DNA from 2 places in the Streptomyces sp. SL06 genome. Region 2 is predicted to be linked to the other one. Evidence: riboswitches for the same ligand, from Rfam matches in the RefSeq annotation. Region 2 holds a riboswitch; the other holds the start of a gene.
The links. A riboswitch is a leader RNA that binds a small molecule or an ion and turns the genes downstream of it on or off. The one in region 2 is predicted to bind thiamine pyrophosphate.
Positions count from the first base shown of each region.

Region 1: another riboswitch for thiamine pyrophosphate. It lies ahead of AC4IHM_RS08625 (thiamine ABC transporter substrate-binding protein); the one in region 2 lies ahead of thiO (glycine oxidase ThiO).

Region 1 covers NZ_JBSYOT010000002.1:1,938,366-1,945,410, forward strand. The annotation lists gene AC4IHM_RS08615 (ABC transporter ATP-binding protein) at 1-805, opposite strand, end outside; gene AC4IHM_RS08620 (ABC transporter permease) at 808-2,409, opposite strand; gene AC4IHM_RS08625 (thiamine ABC transporter substrate-binding protein) at 2,451-3,539, opposite strand; TPP riboswitch at 3,619-3,724, opposite strand; gene rlmN (dual-specificity RNA methyltransferase RlmN) at 3,774-4,886, opposite strand; gene AC4IHM_RS08635 (phosphatidate cytidylyltransferase) at 5,063-6,241, opposite strand; gene frr (ribosome recycling factor) at 6,241-6,798, opposite strand; gene pyrH (UMP kinase) at 6,977-7,045, opposite strand, start outside.
Region 2 covers NZ_JBSYOT010000002.1:5,341,890-5,348,934, forward strand. The annotation lists gene AC4IHM_RS24475 (thiazole synthase) at 1-741, opposite strand, end outside; gene thiS (sulfur carrier protein ThiS) at 744-944, opposite strand; gene thiO (glycine oxidase ThiO) at 941-2,200, opposite strand; TPP riboswitch at 2,198-2,309, opposite strand; partial or broken gene AC4IHM_RS24490 (NAD(P)/FAD-dependent oxidoreductase) at 2,485-3,700, shown strand; gene AC4IHM_RS24495 (Rv2175c family DNA-binding protein) at 3,788-4,153, shown strand; gene thiE (thiamine phosphate synthase) at 4,315-4,971, shown strand; gene metF (methylenetetrahydrofolate reductase [NAD(P)H]) at 5,136-6,059, shown strand; gene AC4IHM_RS24510 (SCO2102 family sporulation regulator) at 6,116-7,045, shown strand, end outside.

The DNA.
Region 1 (7,045 bases), 3.4 Mb from region 2:
GCACCGTGCGCGTCCCCTGGGGGGCGTCCTGCGGGACCGGCACCTTGCCCCAGGGGGTGTCCGCCGCCTGCCCGGCGACGGTCGCCCCGACCACGTTGTCGAAGCCGAGGAAGCGGGCCACGAACGCGTCGGCCGGCCGCTGCCACACCTCAAGAGGCGTCCCCGACTGGGCGATCCGCCCGTCCCGCATCACCACGACCCGGTCGGCGAGCGCGAAGGCCTCGCCCTGGTCGTGCGTCACGGCGAGCACGGTGGTGCCCAACCGGCCGAACAGCTCCCGCAGTTCCACCACGAGGCGCTCCCGCAGCGAGCGGTCGAGCTGGCCGAGCGGCTCGTCCAGCATCAGCAGCCGCGGCCGGGGCGCGAGGGCGCGGGCCAGCGCCACCCGCTGCTGCTCACCGCCGGAGAGCGCGGCGACCGACCGGCGGGCGGCGCCCGTCATCCCGACCAGCTCCAGCAACTCCCCCACCCGGCCATGCTGTTCGGCCCGGGAGGCGCCACGCATCCGAGGTCCGAAGGAGATGTTTCCGGCCACGTCCCGCTGCGGGAAGAGCTGGTGGTCCTGGAACATCAGGCCGACCTCGCGCCGGTGCGCGGGCACTCCGGCCTGGTCCCGCCCGTCCAGCGTCACCCGCCCCTCGTCCAACGGCTGAAGTCCGGCGACCGCCCGCAGCAGCGTCGACTTGCCGCTGCCGCTCGGACCGAGCACGCACACCACCTCGTGCTCGGCGACGTCCAGGTCGACGGCGTCGAGCACCGCCCGCCCGCCGAAGCGGACGGTCGCGCCCTCAAGGCTCAGCAGCATCGCTAGAACTCCCCGCTCCGGTCGGTCCGCAGCCGCTCCAGCACCACGAGGGCCACGGCGCACACCAGCATCAGAATCGTCGAAAGGGCCATCGCCTGCCCGTAGTTCAGGTCGCCGGGCCGGCTCAGCAGCCGGGCCACGGCGACCGGCAGCGTCGGGTTGTCGGGCCGGGCGATGAACACGGTTGCCCCGAACTCCCCGAGGGACACCGCGAAGGCGAACCCGGCCGCCACCAGCAGCGCCCGCCGCACCATCGGCAGGTCCACCTCCCGCCACACCCGCCACGGCGAGGCCCCGAGCACCGCCGCCGCCTCCCGCAGCCGTACGTCCACCGCCCGCAGCACCGGCAGCATGGTCCGTACGACGAAGGGGACGCCGACCAGGGCCTGGGCGAGCGGCACGAGGATCCAGGAGGAGCGCAGGTCCAGCGGGGGTTCGTCCAGCGCGATCAGGAACCCGAAGCCGACCGTCACCGCGGACACCCCGAGCGGCAGCATCAGCAGCGCGTCGAAGCCGCGCACGAGGCGGCCCGCGTCACGCCGGGCGAGCGCGGAGGCCGCCAGCGCGCCGATCACCACGGCGATGGCGGTGGCGGCGAGGGCGTACTGGAGGGAGTTGCCGATCGCCTCGATCGGCGGGACGAGGAAGGTGCCGCCGTCCGCGCGGGTCAGCGCCCGGTAGTAGCCGAAGCCGGGTGCGCCCAGCGACCGTTCGACAAGGACGGCGAGCGGCAGCACCAGCAGCACGGCGACGCTGACCAGGACTCCGGCCAGCAGCGCCCACTGGCCGGTGCCGCGGGGCCGGCGCGCGGTCGTGGCCGCGTCCACCAGCCGAAGGGCCGTCTCCCGCCGCCGTACCGTCCCGGCGTGCACGGCGAGGACCGCGGCCACCGCGGCGAACTGGATCAGCGTCAGCACGGCGGCCGTGGACAGGTCGAAGACCTGGGACGTTTGCCGGTAGATCTCCACCTCCAGCGTGGAGAAGGTGGGCCCGCCGAGGATCTGGACGACGCCGAAGGAGGTGAAGGTGAACAGGAACACCATCAGCGCGGCGGCGGCGACGGCGGGTGCGAGCGCGGGCAGGGTGACCTGCCGCCAGGCCTTGAGCCGTGAGGCGCCCAGCGTCCGCGCGGCCTCCTCCTGCCGCGGATCGAGCTGCGACCACAGTCCTGAGACGGTGCGCACGACGACGGCGTAGTTGAAGAAGACGTGTGCGAGGAGGATCGCCCACACGGTGGTGTCCAGGCGTACGCCCCACAGGTCGTCGAGCAGTCCGCCGCGCCCGACCAGCGCCAGGAACGCCGTGCCCACGACGACCGTCGGCAGCACGAAGGGCACGGTGACCACGGCCCGCAGGAGTTGCCTGCCGGGGAAGTCGAACCGGGCGAGGACATAGGCGCCGGGCAGTGCGATCAGCAGGGTGAGCGCGGTGGAGGCCAGCGCCTGCCAGGTGGTGAACCACAGCACGTGCCGCACGTCGCTCTGCGCGAGCACGTCGCCGATCCGCCCGAACCGCCAGGCGCCGTCGACCCGCAGTCCGCGTGCGACGATCGCGGCGACGGGGTAGGCGAAGAACACCGCGAAGAACGCGACGGGCACGGCCATCAGGCCCAGCCGCGCCGCGCCGCGCACGGCCCTCGCCCCGCCTACTTCAGTACGAGTGAGGTCCACGACTTGACCCACTGGTCGCGGTGGTCGGCGATCCTCGCCGGGTCCATGGTCTGCGGGTCCTTCGCCTGCGGCCCGAACTTCTCGAACGCCTCGGGGATCCGCGCGCCCTCGCGCACCGGGTAGACGAACATGTTCAGCGGCATGTCGTCCTGAAACTCCTTGCCGATGAGGAAGTCGAGGAGTGCCTTGCCGCCCTCGGGGTTCCTGGCGTTGTCGAGCAGACCGGCGTACTCGATCTGGCGGAAGCAGGTGCCGGTGGCGACGCCCGTCGGCGCGGTGGCCGGCTGCGGGTCGGCGTAGATCACCTCGGCGGGCGGGGAGGAGGCGTAGGAGACGACGAGCGGGCGGTCGCCCTTGGCCTTCCTGCCGCCGGACGAACCGGAGAACTCCTCGTTGTACGCCTGCTCCCAGCTGTCGACGACCTTGACGCCGTTCGCCCTGAGCTTCTTCCAGTAGTCCTGCCAGCCGTCGTCGCCGTACGCGGCGGCGGTGCCGAGCAGGAAGCCGAGGCCCGGCGAGGAGCTGGCCGCGTTCTCGGTGACGAGCAGGTTCTTGTACTCCGGCTTGGCCAGGTCGTCGAAGGAGTCCGGCGGGCTGAGCCGGTGCTTGGCGAAGTAGGCCTTGTCGTAGTTGACGCAGATGTCACCGGTGTCGACGGGCGTGACCCGGTGCTTGTCCTGGTCGGTCCGGTACTCGGGACGGATCAGGTCGGAGCCCTTCGCCTCGTACGGCTGGAACAGCCCGTTGTCGAGCGCGCGGGACAGCAGGGTGTTGTCGACGCCGAAGAACACGTCGCCCTGGGGGTTGTCCTTGGTGAGGACGGCCTTGTTGACGGCCTGCCCGGCGTCGCCGTCCTCCAGCACCTTGACCCGGTAGCCGGAACTCTTCTCGAAGGCGGCGATGACGTCCTTGGACGCGGCCCACGAGTCGTGGCTGACCAGGGTCACGGTCTTGGAGTCGCCCGAGTCCCCGCTCCCGCCGTCGGACGACGATCCGCAGGCGGCCAGGCCCCCGGCCAGGCCGAGTCCGAGGGCCAGGGCGGTGGCCTTCTTGGTGATGCTCACTGAATTCCTCCTGGGTGACCAGGAGAAGACGCGGCCCCGCCCGGAGCCCCTGGTGAGGGTCCCGGGCAGGGCGCAACAGCTCGAGTGGTGACCGATCTCCCTACCCAGAATGACCTGGGCCAGGTTCGGAGGGTCTGCGGCCGGTGCCGCACTCTCAGCGCTGTGGCGCTCCCCTGTCGGAATATGAAGATGTGGATATGAAGTGGATATGAAGATGTACTGACGCCGCTCAGGCTACCGCTCGCTCGCGGCGAGCTGACCACACGCCCCGTCGATCTCCTGTCCACGGGTGTCCCGGATCGTCACCGGTACACCGTGCGCCGCGATCGCCTCCACGAACGCCTTCTCGTCCTCGGGCCGCGAGGCGGTCCACTTCGAGCCGGGCGTGGGGTTGAGCGGGATGAGGTTGACGTGCACGGGCCTGCCCTTGAGCAGCCGCCCGAGCCGGTCACCGCGCCAGGCCTGGTCGTTGATGTCCCGGATCAGCGCGTACTCGATCGACAGCCGGCGCCCGGACGTGGCCGCGTACTCGAATCCGGCGTCCAGCACCTCGCGCACCTTCCACCGGGTGTTGACGGGGACGAGGGTGTCGCGCAGCTCGTCGTCCGGGGCGTGCAGCGAGATGGCGAGGCGGCACTTGAAGCCCTCGCCGGTGAAGCGGTGGATCGCCGGGACGAGACCGACCGTGGAGACGGTGATGCCGCGCTGGGAGAGCCCCAGCCCGTCCGGCTCGGGGTCGGTGAGCCGGCGGATGGAACCCACCACCCGGTTGTAGTTGGCGAGGGGCTCGCCCATGCCCATGAACACGATGTTGCTGAGCCGCGCCGGCCCGCCCGGGACCTCGCCGTCCCTGAGCGCGCGCATCCCGTCCACGATCTGGTGCACGATCTCGGCCGTCGACAGGTTCCGGTCCAGGCCCGCCTGCCCGGTGGCGCAGAACGGGCAGTTCATGCCGCAGCCCGCCTGGGAGCTGATGCACATGGTCACCCGGTCCGGGTAGCGCATGAGGACGGACTCGACGAGCGTCCCGTCGAACAGTTTCCACAGGGTCTTGCGGGTGGTGCCCTCGTCGGTCGACAGATGCCGCACGACCGTCATCAGCTCGGGCAGCAGCGCCTCCTGGAGCCCCTGGCGGGAGCCGGCCGGGATGTCGGTCCACTGCTCGGGGTCGTGCGCGTACCGCGCGAAGTAGTGCTGCGAGAGCTGCTTGGCGCGGAACGGCTTCTCGCCGATCGCGGCGACGGCCTCCTTGCGCTCGGCGGGCGTGAGGTCGGCGAGGTGCCGCGGCGGCCGCTTCGCTCCGCGGGGCGCGGCGAAGGTCAGCTCACCGGGGGCTGGACGGGCCACGGTCGGACAACTCCTCAAGGACGGCGGGCCTGTGGCAACACTCCCCGCTCGGGGGGAAGGACGGCACAGCCATGCCGAAGCCAGGAGACCTCGCTGGGTCATCCCCGCGTCGGCGGGGATGCGCGGAAGGGCCCGCGGCCAGACGCCGCAGGCCCTTTCAGGCTACCTGATGACCGTCAACCCGAACCGACGAAGATCACCAGCAGCAGCCAGGCCACCGGCGCCGTCGGCAGCAGCGAGTCCAGGCGGTCCATGATGCCGCCGTGGCCCGGCAGCAGCGTGCCCATGTCCTTGATGCCGAGGTCCCGCTTGATCATGGACTCGCCGAGGTCGCCCAGCGTGGCGCTGACGGAGACCGCGAGGCCGAGCAGCATGCCCTGCCACCAGGCGCCGTCGTCGATCAGGAACTGCATGCACAGCGCGCCCGCCGCCATCGCGAACGTGACCGCTCCCAGCAGGCCCTCGCGGGTCTTGCCGGGGCTGATGCGCGGGGCGAGCTTGGTCCTGCCGAAGCGCCAGCCGACCGCGTAGGCGCCGGTGTCGCTGACGACCGTCAGTATCAGGAAGACCAGGACGCGCCACGCGCCGTCGTCCGCCATCAGCATCATGGCGACGAACGTGGCCAGGAAGGGCACGTAGAAGGCCGCGAACAGGCCCGCGGTGACGTCCTTGAGATAGCCCTCCGGCGGCTCGGTCATCCGCCACACGAGGACCGCGAGCGCCGTGAGCGCCATGGCGACCCACGCGCCCTCGGCGCCCCGCGCATACCCGGCGATCACCATGGCGGCGCCGCCGATGGCCAGCGGGACGAGGGGCGCCTTGATGCCCTTGCGCTCCTCCAGGCGGCTGGTCAGCTCCCACAGGCCCACCACGACGGCGGTCACGATCACGCCGACGAAGACGGCCTTGACGACGAACAGCGACGCGACGATCACCACGCCGAGCCCGACACCGACTCCTATCGCGGCACCCAGGTCACGGCCCGCGCTCTTCTTCTGCGGCTGCGGCTGGGACTGCGCCGGCTGCGGGGCGTCGGGCATGGGCTCCGGATTCTGCGGCACCGGCGCATACGGTTGCGCCGGCGGGTTCTGGTCGCGATACGGCTGGTCGTGCGGGTACCGGTCGCGCGAGGGCTCGTCCCGGTACGGGGAACCGCCCGGCCGAGCGGTCCCCCGGTCGTCGTCCTGGTCTCCGCCGTGATCGGGTACGTCGGGCACGATGGGCATGGGGCGAGTCTGCTGCGCGTGGTGCGCATCGTAGGCGGGACCCGCCGGGGCAGCCCCCTGGACAGGTCCCCGGTCGGACGGCCCCCAGTACCCGGACGGTGGCGGCGCTCCCCAGGAAGAGTCGTTCATCAGACCTCGAGCAGCTCCGATTCCTTGTGCTTCAACAGCTCGTCCACCTGTGCGACGTACTTGGCGGTGGTGTCGTCGAGTTCCTTCTCCGCGCGGCGGCCCTCGTCCTCGCCGACCTCGCCGTCCTTGACCAGCTTGTCGATGGCGTCCTTGGCCTTGCGGCGCACGGAGCGGATGGAGACCTTGGCGTCCTCGCCCTTGCTCTTGGCGACCTTGATGTAGTCGCGACGGCGCTCCTCGGTCAGCTCGGGGAACACCACCCGGATGATGTTGCCGTCGTTGCTGGGGTTGACGCCCAGGTCGGAGTCGCGGATGGCCTGTTCGATGTTGCGCAGGGCGCTCTTGTCGAAGGGGGTCACCACGGCCATGCGCGGCTCGGGCACGGAGAACGAGGCCAGCTGGTTGATCGGCGTCAGCGCGCCGTAGTAGTCGGCCACGATCTTGTTGAACATCGCCGGGTGCGCACGGCCGGTGCGGATCGCGGCGAAGTCCTCCTTGGCGACCACGACGGCCTTCTCCATCTTCTCCTCGGCCTCGAGGAGGGTCTCTTCGATCACCACTTGCTCCTGCGTGTCTTGAGTAGGCCCGGCTGCGGTTCCCTGGCGGGTCGGCGGCCGGCTGCGTCGCGTTCTTCCTGCACGGTTCCCGACCGGCGGGACATTGTCCATCCCCCGGCCCGGCCCCGTCCCGTCCGTCCCCCGGACAGGCGGCGTCCGCGGACGGGGTGTTCTCCGGTCAGTCCCGGCTGCCGTGGTCACCCACAAGCGTGCCGATCTTCTCACCCTTGACGGCGCGGGCGATATT
Region 2 (7,045 bases):
CGCCTCGGCGAAGTACCGCCGCGGAATCCGTCCCGCCAGCCGCGCCAACCGCCCCGCCTCCACGGCGTGCCGCATCCCCTCCGCCATGAGCACCGGCTCCCGCGCCCGCGTCACCGCCGAGGCCAGCATCACGCCCGCGCACCCCAGCTCCATGGCCAGCGCCACGTCCGACGCCGTACCCGCCCCCGCGTCCAGGATCACCGGCACGCGCGCGTGCTCCACGATCAGCCGGAAGTTGTGCGGGTTGCGGATCCCGAGCCCGGACCCGATCGGCGAACCCAGCGGCATGATCGCCGCACACCCGGCGTCCTCCAGCTTCCGCGCGAGCACCGGGTCGTCGTTCGTGTACGGCAGCACCGTGAACCCGTCGTCGACCAGCGTCTCCGCCGCGTCCAGCAGCTCGATCGGATCCGGCAGCAGGGTCCGCTCGTCGGCGATGACCTCCAGCTTGACCAGGTCCGTGCCGAGCGCCTCGCGCGCGAGCCGGGCGGTGAGGACCGCCTCCCCGGCGGTGAAGCAGCCGGCCGTGTTCGGCAGCACCCGGATGCCGAGCCGGTCCAGTACGGACAGCACGGACCCGTGCACCGAGGCGTTCACGCGCCGCATCGCGACGGTCGTCAGCTCCGTGCCGGAGGCCACCAGCGCGCGCTCCAGCACATCCGGGCTGGGCGCCCCGCCGGTACCCATGATCAGGCGGGACGCGTACGGCGTGCCGCCGAGGACGAAGGGATCGTCGGCCATGGTCAGCCTCCTTGGACGGCGGTGAGGACCTCGACGCGGTCGCCCTCGGCCAGGGCGGTGGCGGGCCACTGCGCGCGCGGGACGACGGTTTCGTTCAGGGCGGCGGCCACGCCGGACGGCGCCGCGGTGAGCGTGCCCACCAGCGCGTCCAGGACCGTGCCGGGAGCCACCTCGCGCGGCTCGCCGTTGACGGAGATGTTCATGCGGGCCGCTCCGAGAGTGCGGGGGCGGCGCTGAAGCGCCGCGGGGTGAAGGGGCGTGCCTCGTCCGGCAGCTCCCCGGTGGTCAGGGTGTGCGCCATGGCGTCGCCGGTGACCGGGGTGAGCAGGACGCCGTTGCGGTAGTGCCCGGTGGCCAGCAGCAGACCGTCCAGCTCCGTCGGGCCGAGCAGCGGGGCGTTGTCGGGGGAGCCGGGGCGCAGGCCCGCCCGGGTCTCCGTCAGGGGCAGCTCGGTGATGCCGGGTACCAGCTCATGGGCGTCGCGCAGCAGCTCGTAGACGCCGCCGGCGGTGACCGTCGTGTCCCAGCCCAGTTCCTCGCTGGTGGCCCCGACGACGAGTTCGCCGCTCTCCCGGGGCACCAGGTAGACGTGGTTGCCGCGCACCACGGCGCGCACCGTCCGGTTCAGCAGCGGCCCGTGCGTGCGCGGCATCGTCAGCCGCAGCACCTGCCCCTTCACGGGCCGCACCGGCGGCAGCACCGCCTCCGGCACCCCCGCAAGCCGCCCGCTCAGGCTCCCCGCGGCCAGCACCACCTGCCCGGCCTCCAGCGCCGTGCCGTCGGCGGTGACGATCCCCGTGGCCCGCTCGCCGCGCCCGACGGCGAGCCGGTCGGCCCACACCCGGTGGAAGACCACGCCCGCGTGCGCGCAGGCCGACACGAGCGCGTGGGCGAGGCGCCGGGGGTCGATCTGGTGGTCGCCGTCCACCCGCAGCCCGCCGCGCACACCCGGCGCGAGCATCGGCTCCAGACGCCGGCACTCACGCCCCGACAGCCACTCCGACTCCAGGCCGGAACGCCGCTGGAGCGCGTGCAGTTCGCGCAGATGGGCGCGGTCGTCGGCGTCCAGCGCGACGGCGAGGGTGCCGCAGCGTCGGTAGCCGAGGTCCTGGCCGGTGAGATCGCTCAGCTCGGCCGCGAACTCCGGGTAGCGGCGGGCCGAGGCGAGGTTCAGCGCGAGCAGCGTCTGCTCGCCGTGGTGCAGCTCGGTGACGGCGGCCAGCATCCCCGCCGCCACCTGGGCGGCCCCGCCGCCCGGCTCGGGGTCCACGAGAGCCGTGACCAGCCCGCGCTGCGCGGCCCGCCAGGCAGTGACCAGCCCGACGATCCCGCCGCCGACCACGAGGACATCGGGCGCCCCGGGCGCACGCGACGTGCGCGGGGACGTGTGCGGTGCGGACGACGTGTGCGGTGGAGACGACGTGTGCGGTGGAGACGACGTGTGCGGTGGAGACGACATGGGTGTCCAGCCCCTCCCTTCGCCGGCATGACCCGGATCAGGTTCGTACGGTCGGAGGCCGCCAGCCTCCCTCTCAGCCCGGTGCGTCCGGGCTCCCGCGCATGCTCTGTCCCAGCCAGCCTAGCCTCCGGCGCGCCGCGCTCGCAGGGGCCCCCGCCCGGCCGGGACGTGGCTCGGTCACCGCCCGCGCCCCCACCGACGCGATGTCAGGTGTCTAAGGTGATCGGGTGAGCGAGCAGACGCGGGAACGGGGACGGGAAGCGGGCACGGACGCGGAGCGGCGCGTGGTCGTCGTCGGCGCCGGCATGGCGGGCGTGCAGACCGCGGTCGCCCTGCGGGAGCGGGGCTTCAAGGGCACCGTGACACTGATCGGGGCCGAGCCGCACCAGCCCTACGACCGGCCCCCGCTGTCCAAGGCCGTCCTGCTCGGCACGGCCGAGGGCTCCGCCTTCGAACGTCGACTTCAAGTCGCTCGGCATCACCCTGCGGCTCGGCTGCGAGGCCCTGGGCCTCCGCCCCGGCGAGCACCTCCTCGACACCTCGCAGGGCCCCGTGCCCTACAACGTCCTGGTCCTCGCGACCGGCGCCGAACCGGTCCGGCTGCCCGGCGCCGGGAGCGTGCCCGGCGTGCACCTGCTGCGCACCCTGGACGACGCCGAACGACTGCGCCCGGTGCTCGCCCGGCAGCACGACATCGTGGTCGTCGGCGCCGGCTGGATCGGCGCCGAGTTCGCCACCGCCGCGCGCGAGGCGGGCTGCGCGGTGACCGTCGTGGAGGCCGCCGACCGGCCCCTCGCCGACGCGCTGCCCGCCGAGGTGGCCGCGCCGATGACCGCCTGGTACGCCGACGCGGGCGCCGTGCTGCGCACCCACGCGCGCGTGGAGCACATCGAGCCCGGCGGCCCCGGGCAGCCCGCACGGGTCGTCCTCGACGACGGCTCGCGGCTGCCCGCCGGCGCGGTCGTCGTCGGGATCGGCGCCCGCCCTGCCACCGGCTGGCTCACCGGCTCCGGGATCCCCCTCGGCGCGCACGGCGACATCCTGGCCGACGACCGGCTGCGCACCGGCGTGCCGGACGTGTACGCGGTCGGCGACTGCGCCTCCTTCCCCTCCGGCCGCTACGGCGAGCGGCTGCTGGTGCACCACTGGGACAACGCCCTCCAGGGCCCGCGCACGGTCGCCGCCGACATCGTCGGGGGCCCCGCCGGGGAGACCGCGGGGGCCTACGACCCGGTGCCGTACTTCTGGTCCGAGCAGTTCGGCCGCTTCGTCCAGTACGCCGGTCACCACACGGCCGCCGACACCACCCTGTGGCGCGGCGACCCCACGGGCCCGGCCTGGACGGTCTGCTGGCTGCGCGGGGACCGCCTGGTCGCGCTGCTGGCGGTGGGCCGCCCCCGCGACCTGGCCCAGGGCAGACGCCTGATCCAGGCGGGCACGGCGATGGACCCGGCACTGCTGGCCGACCCGGCGAGACCGCTGAAGGCGGCGACCGCCTAGGTGCCGCCCAGCTGTGTCGTCCCGGCCCGCGGGCGGGCCGGACGGGCCCGGCTTCCGACTGTCGGTGCCAGATGGCAGGCTGGAGACGTGACCGAGATTGACGCAAAGATCGATGCTCTCGTGCCTGCCTGGCTCACCGTCCCCGACATCGCCGAGCTGCTCGGCGTCGAGGTGACCCGGGTGCGCCAGCTGATCAGGGAAGGCCAGCTCATCGCCGTACGCCGCGGCGAGAACCGCGCGCTGCACGTCCCCGCGGCCTTCATCGACGAGGACAAGGTCGTCAAGGGCCTGGCCGGGACCCTGACGCTGCTGCGGGACGACGGCTTCACGGCCGAGGAGATGCTGGAGTGGCTCTTCACGCCCGACCCGTCGCTGCCCGGCAGCCCCGCGCAGGCGCTGAGCGAGAACCGCGGCACGGAGGTGAAGCGCCGCGCCCAGGCGCTCGCCGTCTGACCCGACACGCGGTCTGACCCGACACGCCGTCCGGCGCGCGGGCCCCCGACCACGGCCCAGGAGTCGTGTTCCGGCGGGCCCGCGCGCCGTGCGGTGCCCGTAAGCCAAGGCCGCGCGGCCCACCGCGGGCCCGCGCCACCGACCCCGGGGGACACACCCGTATGCCCGACACCGCCGCGACCGCCCGCGCCCGGCTCGCCGACGCCCGGCTCTACCTGTGCACGGACGCCCGCCGCAGCCAGGGCGACCTGCCCGAGTTCCTCGACGCCGTGCTCGCCGGCGGCGTCGACATCGTGCAGCTCCGCGACAAGGGAATGGAGGCGGCCGAGGAACTGGAGCACCTGAAGGTCTTCGCCGACGCCTGCGCCCGCCACGGCAGGCTCCTCGCGGTCAACGACCGGGCGGATGTCGCGCACGCCGCGCGGGCCGACGTGCTGCACCTCGGGCAGGGCGACCTCCCGGTGCCGGCCGCCCGCGCGATCCTCGGCGACGGCGTCCTCGTCGGCCGCTCCACGCACGCCGAGTCCGAGGCCGCCGCTGCCGCCGTCCAGGACGGTGTGGACTACTTCTGCACCGGTCCGTGCTGGCCGACCCCCACCAAGCCCGGCCGCCACGCGCCCGGCCTCGGCCTGGTCCGGTACACCGCGTCGCTGGGCACCGACCGGCCCTGGTTCGCCATCGGCGGCATCGACCTCGGCAACCTCGACGAGGTGCTGGAGGCGGGCGCCCGGCGGGTCGTCGTCGTCCGCGCGATCACCGCGGCGGGCGACCCCGGCGCGGCGGCGGCCGAGTTCACGAAGCGGCTGCGACAGGCGTAGCCGGACTGGTGGGGGACGCACCGGCGGGGGCGGACCGCCGGTACCGGGCGCGCGCGGGCGGGTGCCGGAGGCATGTGTCCAAAGAGTGGACAACAAATCGACAATGCAGACAAATATCCCGCATCCGGTTGGGTGGCCGCCGTCCCCCTGGCTAACCTGCAGATATGGCCCTCGGAACCGCAAGCACGAGGACGGATCGCGCCCGCACGGTGCGTGACATCCTCGCCACCGGCAAGACGACGTACTCGTTCGAGTTCTCGGCGCCGAAGACGCCCAAGGGCGAGAAGAACCTCTGGAGCGCGCTGAGGCGGGTCGAGGCCGTCGCGCCCGACTTCGTCTCCGTGACCTACGGCGCCGGCGGCTCCACCCGCGCGGGCACGGTCCGGGAGACCGAGCAGATCGCCGCCGACACCACCCTGACCCCCGTGGCCCACCTCACCGCCGTCGACCACTCCGTGGCCGAGCTGCGCAACACCATCGGCCAGTACGCCGACGCCGGGATCCGCAACATCCTGGCCGTGCGCGGCGACCCGCCAGGCGACCCGACGGCCGACTGGGTCCCGCACCCTCGGGGCCTGACCTACGCCGCCGAACTGGTCCGCCTCATCAAGGAGTCCGGCGACTTCTGCGTCGGCGTCGCCGCCTTCCCCGAGATGCACCCGCGCTCCGCCGACTGGGACGCGGACGTGACGCACTTCGTCGACAAGTGCCGGGCCGGCGCCGACTACGCGATCACACAGATGTTCTTCCAGCCCGACTCCTACCTGCGCCTGCGCGACAGAGTCGCCGCGGCCGGCTGCCGGACCCCCGTCATCCCCGAGGTCATGCCGGTCACCAGTGTGAAGATGCTGGAGAGGTTGCCAAAGCTCAGCAACGCCTCGTTCCCGGACGAGCTGAAGGAGCGGATCCTCGCAGCGAAGGACGATCCGACGGCTGTACGCTCGATCGGCATCGAGTTCGCCACGGAGTTCTGCGCGCGACTGCTGGCCGAGGGGGTGCCCGGACTGCACTTCATCACGCTCAACAACTCCACGGCGACGCTGGAAATCTACGAGAACCTGGGCCTGCACCACCCACCGCGGGCCTAGACCGGCCGCACGTATTTGCGACACACTGCGTAACGGCCACTGGGAGAGGGGCGTACATGGGCTGGACGGTCCTCTACATCGCGTTCGGCGGCGTCGCGCTGTGGCTGCTCGGCGAGGTGCTGCTGCAGTACAAGGCGCGGCTGCGCTGGCGGCTGCTCGCCTTCGGCGGCTTCCTCGGCGTCGTGGCCGGCGTGCTCCTGTCGAACGTGCTCGTCATCGGTCTTGGCGCGGTGGCCTTCGCGATCGGCCAGACCTACGTCACGCTGTCGTTCCGCCGCGGCTTCGAGGCCGGCTGGGCGGTCAACGCCCCGGCGGGCCTCAAGCGCGGCCGTCCCGAACGGGGGCGCCGGGAACCGACGTTGGAGGTCTCCGGCCTCGAAGCGGCCGAGGCGGGCCAGGACCACCGCGACGACTACGACCCGCACGCGCAGGGCCACACCCCGGGCCACGGCTTCCCGGCCTACGGCCACGACGAGTACGAGCGCGACAACGTCTTCACCCCGTCCCGCCCCGCAGACCCCATGGCCGCGGAGACCACCGCCGTCTACGAGCCGCAGCCCATGCCGGACGACACCGGCTCGTACGGCGTGTACGCCGACACCGGCTACGCCCAGGGCCAGCAGGCGGCTCCCACCGCGCCGGGCGCCGACCAGGCCTACGCCTACGACTACTCGGGCTACGGGCAGCAGCAGGGGTACGGCTACGACACCGCCGGCCAGCAGCAGTACGCCGCCTACTCCGACCCGTACATCGGCACCCACACCTACGACGGCTACGACGGCGCGACGTACGACACCGGCGGCTACGACACGACCGGCGGCCAGCAGCAGTACGCCCAGCAGGGCTACGGGCAGGACCAGTACGCCACCGGCACCCCCGGCGGCTACGGCGGCGAGACCCCGGCCGGCGGCGTGTGGGTGCCGCAGCAGCGCAGCACCGACGACCCCTACGGCGGCGAACTCCCGCCGGAGCAGACGTACCCGTAC